DNA from 2 places in the uncultured Virgibacillus sp. genome. Region 1 is predicted to be linked to the other one. Evidence: riboswitches for the same ligand, from Rfam matches in the RefSeq annotation. Region 1 holds a riboswitch; the other holds the start of a gene.

Region 1 (8,384 bases):
ATATCCACTCTTTGCTTCTACTGTGGTGACGCCATTTGTTAGAAATGTATCTAGACGCAGCTTCGATTCATGATAAAGTTGGTCATAATTTGCTTGCTGCGTAGCTCGAGTTGTTGCGTGAATACCGCCTCCTGCATGCATGATGTCCATATACGACTTTCCTTTTAGTCGCATTGCATACTCATTCTCCCTTGTTCCGGCATGAACAAGATGTGTATGAGGATCGATCAGACCTGGGGAAACTACTTTATTAGACGCATCGATTTGTTTAGCTTGAGCAATTTCATCGGCATACTTCGCTTGAATTTTTTCCGTCGTACCAATGGCAATAATCTCACCGTCCTTCGCAAGTAATCCACCATCTTCTATACTATTAAGCTCTCTCATTGCATCAGTTTTAGCTGGCTTATCGGTATTTCCACTTATGGTAAGTAATTGAGCTGCATGTTTAATAAATAGGATATCTGACATTTATAACGCCCCTTTACGTTGTAGCATTGGAATATGAACACCTTTTTCCTTCGCAGTATCCTCGGCTTTTTCATAGCCTGCATCCACATGACGAACAATCCCCATCCCAGGATCTGTTGTAAGGACGCGATCCAAACGCTCCTCCGCCTCTTTTGTTCCATCGGCAACAATAACCATTCCAGCATGAAGCGAGTATCCCATACCAACGCCGCCACCGTGGTGGACACTGACCCAGCTAGCTCCCCCAACACTATTAATCAACGCGTTTAATATTGGCCAGTCCGCTACCGCATCGCTTCCATCCTTCATCGCTTCCGTTTCTCGATTTGGTGAGGCTACGGAACCTGAATCAAGATGATCACGTCCGATAACAATCGGTGCTTTTAATTCACCTCGTTCAACCATACGATTAATAATTTTTCCAAAGCGGGCTCTTTCTCCATACCCTAGCCAGCAAATCCGAGAAGGGAGTCCTTGGAAACTAATTTTCTCTTGCGCCATGCGAATCCACTTACACAGCGACTCGTTCTCACTAAATTCGCGCAGGATGACCTCATCTGTCTTATAAATATCTTCTGGATCGCCGGATAATGCCACCCAGCGAAACGGTCCTTTACCTTCACAAAATTGTGGGCGAATATAAGCAGGAACAAATCCAGGAAAATCAAATGCATTCGCTACTCCTTCATCCTTGGCTACTTGGCGGATATTATTTCCATAATCAAAGGTAACCGCCCCTTTTTGCTGCATTTGCAGCATTGTCTTAACATGAACTGCAATACTTTGTTTAGATAATTGAACATAATTCCCTGGATTATTCTCCCTTAATTTAGCTGCTTCTGCTAACGTCATATGAACAGGGATATAGCCATTCAGCGGATCATGAGAGGAGGTTTGATCTGTTAGTACGTCTGGAATGAATCCTTTTGTAAGCATTTCCGGTAGAAGCTCAGCTGCATTGCCTAACAAGCCTATAGATAGCGCTTCCCCTTTACTACGCGCTTCTTCAGCAAGCTTTATTGCTTCATCTAAGCTATCCGTAGAGGTATCTAAATAATTTGTATCTAATCGACGCTGGATACGATGAGGATCTATTTCTATAGCAATACAGATCCCCTCATTTAGTATCACCGCTAAAGGTTGCGCTCCTCCCATGCCGCCTAACCCCGCCGTCACAGTAATCGTTCCTTGTAAACTGCCGTCAAAATGCTGCCTAGCACATTCTGCAAATGTCTCATATGTTCCTTGCACAATTCCTTGGCTGCCAATATAGATCCAGCTGCCCGCAGTCATTTGCCCATACATCATTAAACCTTTCTGATCCAATTCATGAAAGTGCTCCCAATTCGCCCATGCTGGAACTAAATTCGAGTTAGCAATCAGCACTTTCGGAGCATCTGTATGCGTACGGAACACAGCAACGGGTTTTCCTGATTGAATGAGTAAGGTCTCATTTTCCTCTATCTGTTTTAATTCCTTCACAATCGCCTCGTAGCATTCCCAATTTCGTGCTGCTTTACCTATCCCACCATAAACCACTAGCTCGTCTGGATTTTCTGCCACCTCTGGGCTCAGATTATTATTCAACATTCGAAGAGCAGCTTCTTGTATCCATCCTTTCGTATGTAATGCTGAACCACGATATTGTTCTACTTGCATGTTCTTTTCCATTCTCATTTTCTTCATCTCCTCCCTATGTTAGCAACCTCAAATAAACCGTTTACATTTTCTGTAGTTAAAAAATTCACATTCCTTTTCCATCTGATTATCGATCCTTCTGTTTATTTGGTACTATAGATAATAGAAGACATAACATTTTTTTAATTTAATACCATACATTAAAATTATAATTATAATAATATATAATTACAAATATAAATATTCTATATTTTTATAAAATTCAACTATAAATTAAGGAGATTAGGATGGAATTTCGCCATTTAGTCTATTTTGTTACGATTGTTGAACAATCAACCTATACTCGAGCAGCAACCGTCTTACATGTATCTCAGCCATCACTTAGTGCTGCTATTAAAAAGCTAGAGAATGAAGTAGGATTGACATTAATTAAACGTAATACGAGGAGCCTCGAGGTCACAAGTGAGGGTAAAATACTTTATCAAGAGGCTAAAAAATTGTTAAATCACTATCAGCATGTATCTAAAGAAATGATCCGCTTGAAAGAGCAGGGACCGCTGGAACTCACAATCGGTTTAATAGAGTCCTCCAATTTTTGGGTACCAAAAATTTTGAAACAATTTCAGAAAGAATATCAGGATGCTCATATAAAATTATTAGAAATTCTAAGTTTAACGGATGTAGAGAAAGCTTTAACAAACTTCGATATTCATCTAGCTATAACAAATCAGAATTTGAATAATGATGCGATTGAGACATTACCTATCTATGAGGAAAAATTAGTTGCTGTTCTTCCTCAAGGGCACAACTTACAAGATTATACAGAGCTAACTATTTATGACTTGAAAGACGAAACATTTATCATTTGCAAAGAAGGCTTTCAAACAAGAGAGGATATTCTTTATGCATTTGCTAAATCAGGGATTCAGCCAATGATTCAATTTGAAATCGAGCGATTTGAAACAGCATGTCGTCTTGTTATCGAAGGTTTAGGAATCACAGTTGTTCCTGAAAACTATGTTAAAAATACAGTTCATTCAGATTATCATATAAAACATATTAACGATTCACATTTATCCAGAAGCGTATATCTAGCCTATGAGAAAAATCGTTATTTACCTCCAATTGTACTGAAGTTTATAGGATTGGTGGAAGAATTCTTTAAACAGTGATGCCCTTAGGTCACCTAGAAGTATTTCGTCCTATAGAACACGTACCACCTCAAGCATAGACTGGATGTCAACTTGTCATATTTTGATTGATTCGAGTAATTACTCTAGGTGAGATGCTTAGCTAAATTATGTTTTTCTCCACATATAACTAGCAGTAAGACCCCCGCTTCAAGCAATAAAGGAACAACACTATTGGTAACTAGGGGGACAAACAAAACCTTCAATTGATTGAAGGTTCACTTTATTTGTATGTCATTAAAGGAACAATTGAATAAACGATAGGCATCATTTCCTTGCTAAAATTCAAATAGCCTTGCGTGAAATAAGGAAATCTGTTATATTACAGACAATTAAATATTTCTTATTTCAATTATTTGAAGTGAGGATAGAGGTGCATCGGTCATCATTACACAGTTTGAGGATAATGAGATCCATTGACGATTGTGGAAAGGGATCGTTGCCGAAGTAACAGATAACTCATTATTTACTGTTGCTGGTTCTGCTATTGAATAAATACAGGACTGTCGTATAGGTAACTATATGGAGGGCTATCTGACGCAGAAAATGAAATACTACATTTCTGCAGTAGCAAACCCTTGCTGCTGTTTTTTTGCGTTAATTAGAAATGGTCTATCCATCTATTGTTTTAACTTATCACAAGGGGTGTAAAGAAATGGAATTTGGCCAAGTATTAACCGCAATGGTGACACCATTTGATCAACATGGAAAAATTGATTTTCATGCCACAAGATCTCTCGTAAATTATTTAATTAAAAATGGAACGGATGGGCTGATTGTTGCTGGAACTACAGGTGAATCAGCTACATTAACAGATGAGGAAAAGATTCAGCTTATGCGCTTCGTTGTTGAAGTAGTAAATGATCGAATTCCGGTATTAGCTGGAACTGGGGCAAATAACACAAAAGCTACTATTAATTTAACAATACAAGCGGAAAAAGTTGGAGTTAATGGTATCATGCTTGTTACTCCATACTACAATAAACCTTCGCAAACAGGAATTTATCAGCATTTCCAAGCGAGCGCAGCAGCTACTAATCTCCCTATTATGCTTTATAATGTACCGGGAAGAACTGGTGTCAATTTAACTGTAGATACTACGGTACAGCTTTCTAAAATAGATAATATTGTTGCCATCAAAGAAGCGAGCGGTAACCTTGATGCGATGTCAGAAATAATTAGACGCACATCCAAGGACTTCTCCCTATACAGCGGAGATGACGGACTAACATTACCAGCATTAGCTATTGGAGGAAAAGGTGTGGTCTCAGTCGCCTCCCATATCATTGGTAATGAAATGCAAGAGATGATAAATCAATTTAGCTTTGGAAATGTCAAAGCTAGTGCAGCGCTACATCAACATTTACTTCCAATCATGAAAGCTTTGTTTGCTGCACCTAGTCCTTCGCCCGTCAAATCAGCATTATCTATGAAAGGTGTTCCAGTTGGGGATGTTCGGCTTCCAATGGTACCTCTAACACAAGAGGAAACAAACAATCTAAAACAAACATTACAGCACTTACAGTCCATCGTTTCAGCAAGTTAAACGATTATGAAGAGCGAGAGACTATAGAAATTGAGATAAGTAATGTCGAACTACTACTCGAATATGAAGTATATCAGGATAGTAGTTCGACAGTTCTTTGGAATAGTAATTATTCTACCGAGAGAAATCGATGCATGAACGTCTATCCTAGCCGAAAAAATTGTGAAAACAGCACATGTCAAATGTAACTACGCCAGTGAAAAGCGATACAAAAATTCACTAGGATTCAGCTTTTGATAGCCCTCCTCTATTCAGTTCCTTTAAAATTCTTTAAAGGCTACCGTTACTTTACAACAAATTTTGCTCGACTAGATCCTTCTTTTGTCTTCTTTACCTCGAGTACTGCTGGGAACATAGCTTTTAATTCCTGCACATGTGAGATCACGCCAATCATTCTACCCGATTGCTGTAAACCTACCAATGTATCAACTGCTTTGTTTAGTGCTTCTTCATCCAGCGTACCAAACCCTTCATCAATAAACATTGTTTCAATCGAAATATTGCCTTGAAAACTTTGAATAACATCTGACATACCTAGTGCCAAACAAAGAGCTGCATTAAACTTCTCGCCTCCGGATAAGGATTTCACATCTCTTGTCTGTCCCGTGTATGCATCGAAAACGTCGAGGCCTAGACCACTCTGTCTTCCATGCGATTCCTGCCTGTCACTACGACTCAGGAAAAATTGACCATTTGATAATCGATCTAATCGTAAATTTGCCGCATCGATAATCTGCTCCAAATACTCAATTTGTAAATACCGTTCAAAGGATATTTTCTTGTGATTTTGCCCTCTTAATACATCATGGAGATCGGTTATAGTGGCTAATTTCTTTTCCAAGTTATTAGCTTGTTCAGTGACCTCGACAATGTTTTGCTGTAGTGTAATGATTTCCTCATAGTATTTATTTGATTGATCCCATGTCTTTAATGCTTGTTCGTATTCTACTTTTAATTCTTTCAGTTTGGCTTCAATAGTCGTTAATTCAACCTGCTGCTTATCTTTCAATTCTCTGTTCAGATCACGGACCTGTTTTTGCAGCGTAAGCCGATGCTGATTATATTCTTCTATGCTATGCTTTAACTGCTTACGCTCATCCTCTTCCAGCTTAGCTTGTTGAAACACCTCCTCCGTTTGGAAGGACGCTTGGCTTAATGCATCAACAAACTGTTTGTTTGCATTCTCCCGCCTTATCTTCGTTTCCTGCAGCTGGTTGCTTGCATGACTAACATCGGATTCACTTTTAGTCAATTCTTCTTTCTCCTGCAACAGCTTTTGTTGTATTTGCTCCCAGCGCTCCTCCAATTCCTTTCGTTGCTCTTTTTTTACTTCTATTTTTTTCTCTAATTCAGACAGAGTTCTCACATCTTGAGGAATCTTTTGTATTCTTTCCTGATAAACAGCATGAGCAGTACGATAAGATGCAACTTGCTCTTGATAATATTGCTCCGTTCTTTTCACTTTAGCTTCTACATCTTTGGTTTCTTTTAATGCCTGTTCGTACATAGCTTTATATTCAGCAAGCTGTTTTCTATCATGATGTAATTGCTTCACTTCTTCACTTAGTTGCTGCCCTTGAAGTACTAATGCTTCTTTAGCACTTGTTACATCTCTCTTATTTATGGAATAGTTATTTAATTCATTTTCCCTTTCCTTTAATTGTACGCTTACTGAATTCCATTCAGCAAAGCTGTTACGATATTGCGTATCTAGTATCTGAAATTGCTGCTTCGCTTTTTCTAAATGCTCCCTCGATACGTTACGATCCCTATTTATGGCTTTTTGTGGATGATCGATACTTCCGCAGACTGGGCAAGCTTGTCCATCATGTAGATGCGCTGCTAGAATACTAGCTTGATTATTAAGCCAATCCCTTTCAATTTGTTGGTAATCAGCTTGCGCTTGAGATGCTTCTTGATGTTTTTGTTTGGATTCTTTTTCTAATTTATCGTGTTTTTTTGTTAACTCTATATAATCTATTAGGACTTTTACTTGATCTCGCATCTCTTGTAATCGTTGCTGTTTATCTGGTAACTGCTCGACTGTGAGATCGAGCTTTTCTATTTGTTCGTGAATAGCTTCTGCTCGCTGATTCTTTACATCGAGTAGTTTTTGAAGTTTCTCCAATTCGGAGGCGCCATCCTGTACTTGCTGATTCAGCTTATTCAACTGTTGGTTAGACGCATCCATTTCTTTAACTATTGGTAAATAATCCTTTAGTTGTTCCAGAATAATACGTAGTTGTTCTCTTTCTTCCTTCTTATCTTCCTCTTTTTTATACAAGGCTTGCACTTGCTTTACTCGCTCGTTAGCTGTTTTAAGCTTATTTTCTGCGTAGTGAAGATTCTTTTGTTGCATTTCCTCTTCTTTATGCCAATCATTTCGCTGTTTTTCATAAGGAATGAGGTTGTTAGCTCGCTCTGCATCGTCTAATTGTTTCTCTCGCTTTTGATATGTTGTAAGCTGATTATCTAATTCGCTTAGTCTGGCTTTTTTTTGTTGCATTTCATTGAAACGATCATTTATAGCTTTTGCTTGGTGATATTCCGCCTGTTTGTTATTATGAGCCTCATATGCTTGTTCATATCTAGCCTTATCACACGCGATTCTCTCCATATAAAACTGACTTTCTTCTTGTAAACCAGTTATAACCTGATTGATATTGTAATGCTCACTTTCTAAAAGCTGAAATAGAAATGAATTTTCTCGTTTAGGTAACCTCACTTCAATATGCTTAATCAATTGATCACGAGCTTGGATAGCTTTATTGTATGCCTGTTCTGCATTAGCCTTCTTCTCTCTCATCCGTTCACTAATTTTTTTATACGGTTCCGTCTTAAATAGTCGACGTAATATTTCTTCTTTATTATCCGTTTTCGAGGTGAGCAGCTTACGGAATTCTCCTTGCGGAAGCATAACAATCTGCTTAAATTGATCCTGGGTTAAACCAATTAAAGCTTCTATTTTTTTGTTTATTTCAGATACAATCTGCCTATCTACACAAGGAATTTCATTGCCATCTATTAGCTCATAGAATTCGTATCGGTCACCTGTCTTCGTTTTATTCCCTTGCTTCACATGGCCTAGTTGGCGCAGAATTCGAAAAATACGACCGCCTAATTCAAACAGTAACTCCACTGCTGTATGGACATTGTCATCGGCAAAATCACTTCGCAGCATATTTTCTTCTCGATCTTCTCCGCTTGCTGAGCCATATAAAGCAAAGCAAATACCATCAAATATAGTCGTCTTACCGGCACCAGTATTTCCAGAAATAACAAATAAACGATACGCTTCTATTTCCGTAAAATCTATTGTTTCCGTATCTTTATATGGGCCAAGCGCTGTCATTGTTAACTTTAAAGGTCTCAATTATTCCACTCCCTTCTGCATTAAATGGTAAGATAAGGCTTCAACTTTTCTGTCTCTGTTACATCTGATTCCTCATGCAGCCATTCATTCAATACTTCTTTAAAAAGCTGTTCCGTTTCTTGTGTTGCTTCTGTTCCCTTCACTTCTTTGTAAAAAGCATGAAATA
Region 2 (8,384 bases), on a different contig from region 1:
AGGGTCTTGGTTAAATCAATTTATTGATGGTGATCAATTTCTACTCTACTTTGGATGTATTACAATTGTCATTTCGCTCCTTTTCTTTATTAAGCGAAAAGAGCCAACAAAGCAGATAAGTAATAACATAAGTGAGATAAGGACATTCGAATTAAATGGAATAACATATCAATATACGGTGTCTAAATGGGTAGCTTTTGTACTATCATTAATAGTAGGAGCTTTGTCTGGGTTATTTGGTATTGGCGGTGGATCCATTATGGTGCCTGCGATGATATTATTATTTGGGATACCGGCGCATATTGCTACTGCTACCTCGATGTTTATGATCTTCTTTATTAGCATTATTGGAGCTGGAACACATATTGCTTTAGGGCATATTGAATGGCAGTATGTTTTCTTGTTTATTCCTGGTGCATGGATTGGTGGAAAATTAGGTGCTTGGGTTAACCAACTTCTAACAGGCAAAACACTAGAATGGATATTACGAATTGTATTAATCATTATTGGGATTCGCATGATTTCTCAAGGGCTATCATAAGGAGCATAACATAATGAAAGAGAATATCTATTTTTATTATACGAATGATTTACATAGCAATTTTGATCAATGGTCTCGTGTTACAGGATATCTTAAAGAGACAAGGGATAGTCGACGTAAATTAGGCTGTTCTTGTTGGGCAGTTGATATTGGTGATCATGTAGACCGAGTTCACCCTATATCAGATGCCTTTATGGGAAAAGCAAATGTTCAACTTATGAATGAAGCAGGGTATGATGTCGTTACGTTAGGTAACAATGAAGGTATTACGTTATCGCATCAGGATCTTTTCCATCTTTATGATGAAGCTGATTTTGAAATAGTATGTGCCAACTTACATAGTAGCGATCAAATAGAACCAGCGTGGCTGCAACAGAGTACGATTCTACAATCCGCTCATGGAGTAAATATAGGAGTTATCGGTTTAACGGCACCATTTAATGCCTTTTATCAGTTACTAGATTGGTATGTATCACCTCCATTTGAACAGTTACAACAGGTGATTGATAATGTGAAAAAACAGGCAGACATTGTCGTTCTGCTATCGCATTTAGGGTATAGTGAGGATCAAGAAATTGCCAAAAACTTCCCTGATATTGATGTTATCATCGGCGGACATACACATCATCTGTTGCGTAATGGCGAGTATGTTAATAATACATTAATAACTGCTGCCGGAAAACATTGTCATTATGTAGGAGAAGTTATTCTAACTTGGGACCATGATGAGCATAAACTGAGTCGTAAAGAGGCATACGCGTTGAATATAACTCATTTACCAAAAGATAAAACTACAGAACGAAGAATAGAGCAATTATCTAAACAAGCTACTACCATTCTTGCTAAACCGATTATAGAATTAGCATATCCTTTAGAGGTAAATTGGTTTCAGTCAACGCCAATATTGCAGGCTTTAACAGAATCTATTAAGAAACAAACAGAGGCAGATTGCGCCATGCTAAATGCTGGACTCCTATTAGAAGGTTTACCTGCTGGTAAAGTGACTTATGGTGATGTACATCGCATTTGTCCGCATCCGATAAATACATGTGTCGTAGAGTTGAATGGTGACGAATTACTGGAGGTAATAAGAGCATCACAAACAAAAGAATTTATGCAATTACAATTAAAGGGTTTTGGTTTTCGCGGAAAAGTATTAGGTAAAATGGCGTTTGCTGGACTTGAAATGGATATGGAGGAGTTAAAAAATGGGGAGTACTTTGTAAAACAGGCATTTTTAGGGTCTTATCCATTAGATCCAGAAAAAACGTATACGGTTGCTACTGCGGATACGTTTACATTTGGCAGGCTGTTACCTGAAGTTGCTAAATCAGAAATCAAACAATATTATTTACCAGAATTCTTAAGAGATATATTAGTTTATACATTAAAAGAAGGATTTAAGGATTAAGCGTTTAGGCTTTTGTGACAATAGGCCCTTCATTTGCATATAGATATGAAGAAGAGAATGAAGGAGGCCATACACGTTTATGATTACAGTAAACCCGCTAGAAGTAGATGGAATCTTTTTTACGGCTATCGTTGTAGAATTACCAAAAACGAACTTGTTAATTATTTCGAATGAAGTCGGTTATATCATGTGTGCAGCTCTAGATGTGGATATATTAAATGAAAAATTAGCAGATCGAAAGGTAGTAGCTGGTCGTGCGGTAGGTGTTCGGACAATTGATGAGCTTTTGCATGCACCGTTACAAAAAATAACAGATGCATCCAAGCAATATGGTTGGGAAGAAGGAATGATAGGGAAAGATGCATTGATCCGAATCTCTTAGCTGTCGAGACAGGGAAAAAATTATTACTTTATTCACATCGTAATCCGAACGAATCAGTTCAGATTATTTGTTTACTCGTGCTCACCGCTCCAGCAAAATATTACGCTTTTTGCGGACATGGCTTCAGCTTCCTTGGATAGCAAAGAGCGTTTTGCTGCGCGGGGTCTTAAGCTTGCGCTGTTCCCACAGGATATGGAAGAGTCGGTAGCGATACATCGTACACAGAAAAAACGCTCTGTTTTCAAAGCGCCTACGGATTTTGACTGCGCCATGTAGTAACATTTTGTTTTATCGTTCGGCTTTTGGACTAACTATTTTCGTTTCGTACCAGACACTTTTTTACATCCTACGACCTACCATATAATGATGAATACGTTTCTTAAGAATCATAGATTTATAAAGGAATAGGTATAGATATTTCACGTATGTTCTGGTACTATTTGATTAGATTTATGTTAAAATAAGTGGATTTATGTAATTGAATGGGTGTAAATAACTATATATGTGTGTTAGGAGAACATAATGAGACTTGCTAATACAAGATCAATAGAACCAGGCGCTATTCTAGCAAAAACAATATATAATGAAAGTGGCGTCATTCTGGTAAATAAAGGTGTTGCCTTAACAAAGCAGTTTCTTGATAGACTAGTAAAGCACGGGATTACATACATTTATATTGAGGATGAAGAAATGAAGGATATAGCGGCAATGCCGACCATTTCAAAATCACTCAGACGAGAGGCTTCAGAAACGATTAAGGAAGTATTTCTTTCCCTACAGCATAATGGATTGACAAACCGATCTTATATCCTTGATCAAAAAGGATCGGAACTTTCAGTGATTGTTCAGCAAATCACGAATGAGTTGCAACAAAACGAACAGTCATTATCATTATTAACCGATATGATTGTATCGGATAATTATATATTTCAACACTCTTTAAATGTAGCCATTTATGCACTGGCTATTGGTGTTAAGTTAAAGCTATCTAATAAGCAATTAGAAGAAATAGGGATGGCAGCAATGCTGCACGATGTTGGAAAGCTGTTTATTAACCCAGATATATTACAAAAACCAGGAAAATTAACAGAAGAAGAATTTAAAATTATTCAAAACCATACAAGAACGGGATACCGTTTTCTTGTAGGTCAGGATAGTGTACCTTTTGTTGTATCACTTTGTGCCTTACAGCATCATGAACGGTTGGATGGATCAGGCTATCCACTTGGAATAACTTCTGAATCGATACACAAATATGCAAAATTAATAGGGATTGCAGATGTGTTCGACGCAGTTACAAGTAATCGTGTATATCGTGATGCCATGCTTCCTCACGAAGGTTTAGAAATCTTATATGCCGGATCTGGACAATTATATGATAGAGAAATGATTGAAGCGTTAAAGAGTTCTATTGTTGTTTATCCAAATGGTATTATGGTTGATCTAAATGATGGGAGACAAGGTATTGTTGTAAAACAAAATCCGCATGTTTGCGACAGACCAATTATTCGAATTAACAAGGAGCAAGGGAGAAAATTAGCTAAACCATATGATGTTAATTTAGCTAACGTACTAAATGTGGTGGTTTTCTCATGCAAAATAGATTGAGATTTTTTACATTCTAACCTTCTTGGAACAAGCATATGTTTGTTGCAAGGGGGTTTTTAGATGGGTAGACGATCAGGATTAAAGATAAAAGCAACTTCTCCAGCTAAGGCGATTTTTTTAATGACTTCAATTACATTTGTCATATTAACCTCCCTTAGTATTCTAATAGTAGATAAAGGGATAACTCCTCCACTGATGGAGATAGCCAAAAGGAAGACAGTTGAATTCGCGACTAGAACGATTAATGAAGCTGTGAAGTCAACGGAAAACATAAGCTTTGAAGACTTAATGGACGTTAGTAAAGATGAAAATGGATATCCTACCATTGTTGGTTGGAATGCTTCAGCAGTGAGCAGAGCATTGCGAGCTGCTACCATTAGAGCGGAATACTTTTTATACGGAATGAACAAAGGAGAAATGTTAAATACGGATGATCCAGATATGGAACCAAAGGATTACGGAGATTCAGCAAATGAACTTGCTGACAAAGATCCAACGGTAGTCGAGATTCCCATCGGTCAAGTGACCGGAAGTACTATTTTAGCTAATTTAGGACCCAAAGTCCCTGTTCATTTTGAAATTGTTGGCAGTATTCAATCAGATATAAAATACGAAATGAAAGAATTTGGTATTAATGCTGCATTGTTTGAAATTTATATACCGGTTACCGTTAATGCACAGATTGTCGTACCATTTACGACCGAGCCTGCGGAAATTACAACGAAGGTATATGTTGACTCAAGGGTACTTATGGGTGATGTTCCAGAATTTTTTGGTGGTGGAGAAGGAAGTAGTGGTCCAAACATAGCCGTTCCCAAGGATGACTTGAATATTGATTAAGTACTTGTTATAATAATTATTATTAGCTAGTTGAATATTTAAACCTTATCAGATCGGTGAGGTAGAGGTGCAATGGATATGATTAATCAGTCGGAGGATGACAACGATGATGATTGATGAAAGGATGTATTGCCGAAGCATAATAAGTGTCTTCCTTATTATTGCTGGTGTGCTTTTGAATAAGAAGTATACTGTCATGCAAGAAGCAATGTGCATGGAGAACTACTGATCGAAATGGAGGATAACGTATATTGTAAAGGCAATGGTAGGTTATTTTCTATCATTGTCTTTTTGTGTTTACAGAGCCCCCATTCTCTGACGCAGCCCCGTTTTCCACGTATCCCATTTTCTTGAACAGTATGTTTTCTTTCATTATTGCAAACAATCATAGTGGAGGTTACAACAATGGAAGGAACAATTTTTTCCCTTATTCCTGCAATATTAATGCTCGTATTGGTATTAGTAACGAGAAATGTATTATTATCTTTAGGAACTGGGATTGTAGCAGGAGCACTTCTCATTCATGATTTTTCAATATGGGATTCCCTAAAGGAAATAGGAATTATTATTTATACTATATTTATATCGGAAGGCTCGCTAAATACAGGTAACCTTCTGTTATTAGGATTTTTACTTTTATTAGGAATAATGACAGCTTTTCTCCAAGCTTCAGGTGGGAGTCGAGCCTTCGGTGAATGGATGATCAAACGTGTAAAAACAAGAGTCGGTGCGCAAGCAATGAGTGCGGTGCTAGGTATTATCATTTTTATTGATGATTATTTTAACAGCTTGGCTGTAGGGCAAATAGCAAGACCCTTAACAGATCGACATAAGATTTCACGAGCAAAGCTAGCCTATATTATTGATTCAACTTCGGCACCAGTTACGGTAATATCACCGATATCGAGCTGGGGAGCATATATCATTGGTATTATCAGTGGCTTATTTGTAGCAAATGGCATCACAGATATAGGACCTTTAGAGGCGTTTATTAAAATGATCCCATATAATTTATATGCATTAGGAGCCATACTACTTGTGTTTTTAGTAGCCTACTTAAAGATGGATATTGGCCCGATGAAAGCACATGAGCAAAGGGCAATTCAGACAGGAGAATTACTAAATCCTAAGCAGGATAGAGTACCGGGAGATTTAACCGATACGTTTGCAGCACATACAGATGGGAAAATCTATCATCTTCTTGTCCCAATTGGTGTTTTGATTCTTGCTACTGTGGTATCCATGCTTGTTACAGGTGCAAATGCAAGCGATGGTAATGTTAGCATTATATCCATTTTTGCAAATACGAATGTTAATCTATCGCTATTTATTGGTGGTACAATCGCTGTTTTAACATCATTTGTTTTTCATGGATTACAAAGGAAACCGAAAAGCAACGCAGGAAAAATTATTGTAGAAGGTTTGAAAACAATGCTTCCTGCTATTTATATACTATTATTGGCCTGGACAATTGGTTCAGTGATAGGAACATTAAAAACAGGGGAGTATTTAGCACAAATTGTAGATAATGCTTCGATTAGTCCGGCATGGTTACCGTTGTTATTCTTCTTGATTGCAGGATTTATGGCCTTAGCTACAGGCACATCCTGGGGGACATTCGGTATCATGCTTCCGATCGCAGCTGAGGTGACAGTAATTACAGATATTTCTATGTTATTACCTTCTATGGCTGCAGTGCTTGCTGGTTCTGTTTTTGGTGATCATTGTACACCAATATCGGATACGACAATTCTATCTTCAACGGGTGCTGGTGCAAATCATATTGATCATGTCTTGACTCAATTGCCATATGCGATTTTGGCAGCTGTTTCAGCTGGAATTGGCTATCTTATAATTGGTTTCACCAATCAAGTCGTATTTCCTTTAATTGCTACACTTGTTATCGTCTTAGCTATTGCATTAATCCTGCACTTTTTATCGAACACAAAGTCATAATACGAGATCGGTGTTATGCTACGAATGATTATGTATCGGGCATGTAACATACAGTAAAATCGCCGGTTTAGAATAGAGACCAATAGGTTATACTCTTACGGTGCTTACAATAGAAAACTTCGCTTGTTGTAGTCAGTTTATCTTATAACATGGCGATGGTATTCTGTGGAAATAAAAACTTTAAGCTAAAATCCAAGCTGTCGGGAATTTTTTCTCGGCAGTATTTTTATATAGTAGAAAAAATATTGTCCAACTTTTAAAGCTACGAAATGAAGTCTTTGTTCTGTGTGGAGGGAATGTAGCTAGAAGCTTTGTACAAATACCCGAAGAATCTCTAGTGTTACGATGAGGAATCGAGTATTTTTTCTTCTGGAGAAGTAACGAATAACCTAATCTAAAAGCCTATAATAATTGTTTAAAAATATCTAATAACTATATATGCTGTTTTTTTGTTAATTAAAATTAGAAATATCTTGAAATTCAAATAATTCTTTGACATAGTATAAAAGTACCGTTATAATACAAACAGAAATATCTGAAAAAATAAAACTTTAAAAACATTCCTTAAACCAACTATTTTGGTAAGGAAGAGGGGGAGGTATTGTAATGGAAACTCGTTCACAATGGGGGACAAGAGCAGGGTTTATTATGGCTGCTGTGGGTTCAGCGGTTGGACTAGGAAATATTTGGCGTTTTCCAGCTGTCGCTTATGAGAATGGTGGAGGAGCCTTTTTTATCCCTTATCTGTTCGCACTACTAACCGCCGGTATTCCTATTTTGATTATGGAATTTACGATGGGACATAAATATCGTGGTTCTGCACCGCTTACGTATAAGCGAATAAATAAAAAGACAGAATTTATTGGCTGGTGGGCAGTGCTCGTATCGTTTGTTATCTCTACGTACTATTCTGTTATTATTGCCTGGGCAATATCCTATTCTGTTTTCTCAATTAATTTAAGCTGGGGAGCAGATACGGAAGGGTTTTTAATGAATGACTTTTTACATCGTACCGTAGAACCAGGACAAATAGGAAGTCTTGTACCAGGTGTACTTATTCCATTAATTATCGTTTGGGTTGTAGTTCTAGGTATTTTATTTAAAGGAGTTAAGAGAGGAATAGAAATTGCAAACCGCATCTTTATTCCCGCTTTAGTTATTATTTTCCTTATTATTGTTATTCGAGCAATTACATTAGACGGAGCTATGGACGGATTGCAAACATTTTTTTCTCCAGACTTCAGTAAAATATTAGATGGAGAAGTATGGGTGGCAGCATATGGGCAAATATTTTTTAGTTTATCGATTGCCTTCGCTATTATGATCACATATTCAAGCTACTTACCTAAGAAATCGGATATTACCAACAATGCCTTTATTACAGGATTTGGTAATTCAAGCTTTGAGTTACTAGCTGGTATTGGGGTGTTTTCTGCTCTTGGATTTATGGCAGCTCAATCCGGTGTAGGGGTAGAGGAAGTAGTCTCAGGAGGAGTTGGTCTTGCCTTCGTAGTTTTTCCGGCGATAATTAATGAATTCCCAGGACTGAATGGATTATTTGGCTTTTTGTTTTTCGCTTCATTGGTACTTGCTGGATTAACTTCATTGATGTCAATTACAGAGACATATGTTGCTGGTTTAACAGA

The links. A riboswitch is a leader RNA that binds a small molecule or an ion and turns the genes downstream of it on or off. The one in region 1 is predicted to bind lysine.
Region 2: linked by a shared signal. The riboswitch ahead of Q1A47_RS00910 (Na+/H+ antiporter NhaC family protein) and the one ahead of dapA (4-hydroxy-tetrahydrodipicolinate synthase) in region 1 are both predicted to bind lysine.

Annotation. Positions count from the first base shown of each region.
Region 1 covers NZ_CANMAB010000114.1:3,252-11,635, reverse strand. The annotation lists partial or broken gene hutI (imidazolonepropionase) at 1-471, opposite strand, end outside; gene hutU (urocanate hydratase) at 472-2,142, opposite strand; gene Q1A47_RS18030 (LysR family transcriptional regulator) at 2,397-3,281, shown strand; lysine riboswitch at 3,660-3,840, shown strand; gene dapA (4-hydroxy-tetrahydrodipicolinate synthase) at 3,955-4,845, shown strand; gene Q1A47_RS18020 (AAA family ATPase) at 5,129-8,218, opposite strand; gene Q1A47_RS18015 (exonuclease SbcCD subunit D) at 8,239-8,384, opposite strand, start outside.
Region 2 covers NZ_CANMAB010000002.1:55,056-63,439, forward strand. The annotation lists gene Q1A47_RS00885 (sulfite exporter TauE/SafE family protein) at 1-541, shown strand, start outside; gene Q1A47_RS00890 (bifunctional UDP-sugar hydrolase/5'-nucleotidase) at 555-1,952, shown strand; gene Q1A47_RS00895 (YunC family protein) at 2,032-2,334, shown strand; gene Q1A47_RS00900 (HD-GYP domain-containing protein) at 2,857-3,942, shown strand; gene yunB (sporulation protein YunB) at 4,003-4,782, shown strand; lysine riboswitch at 4,837-5,015, shown strand; gene Q1A47_RS00910 (Na+/H+ antiporter NhaC family protein) at 5,188-6,738, shown strand; gene Q1A47_RS00915 (sodium-dependent transporter) at 7,345-8,384, shown strand, end outside.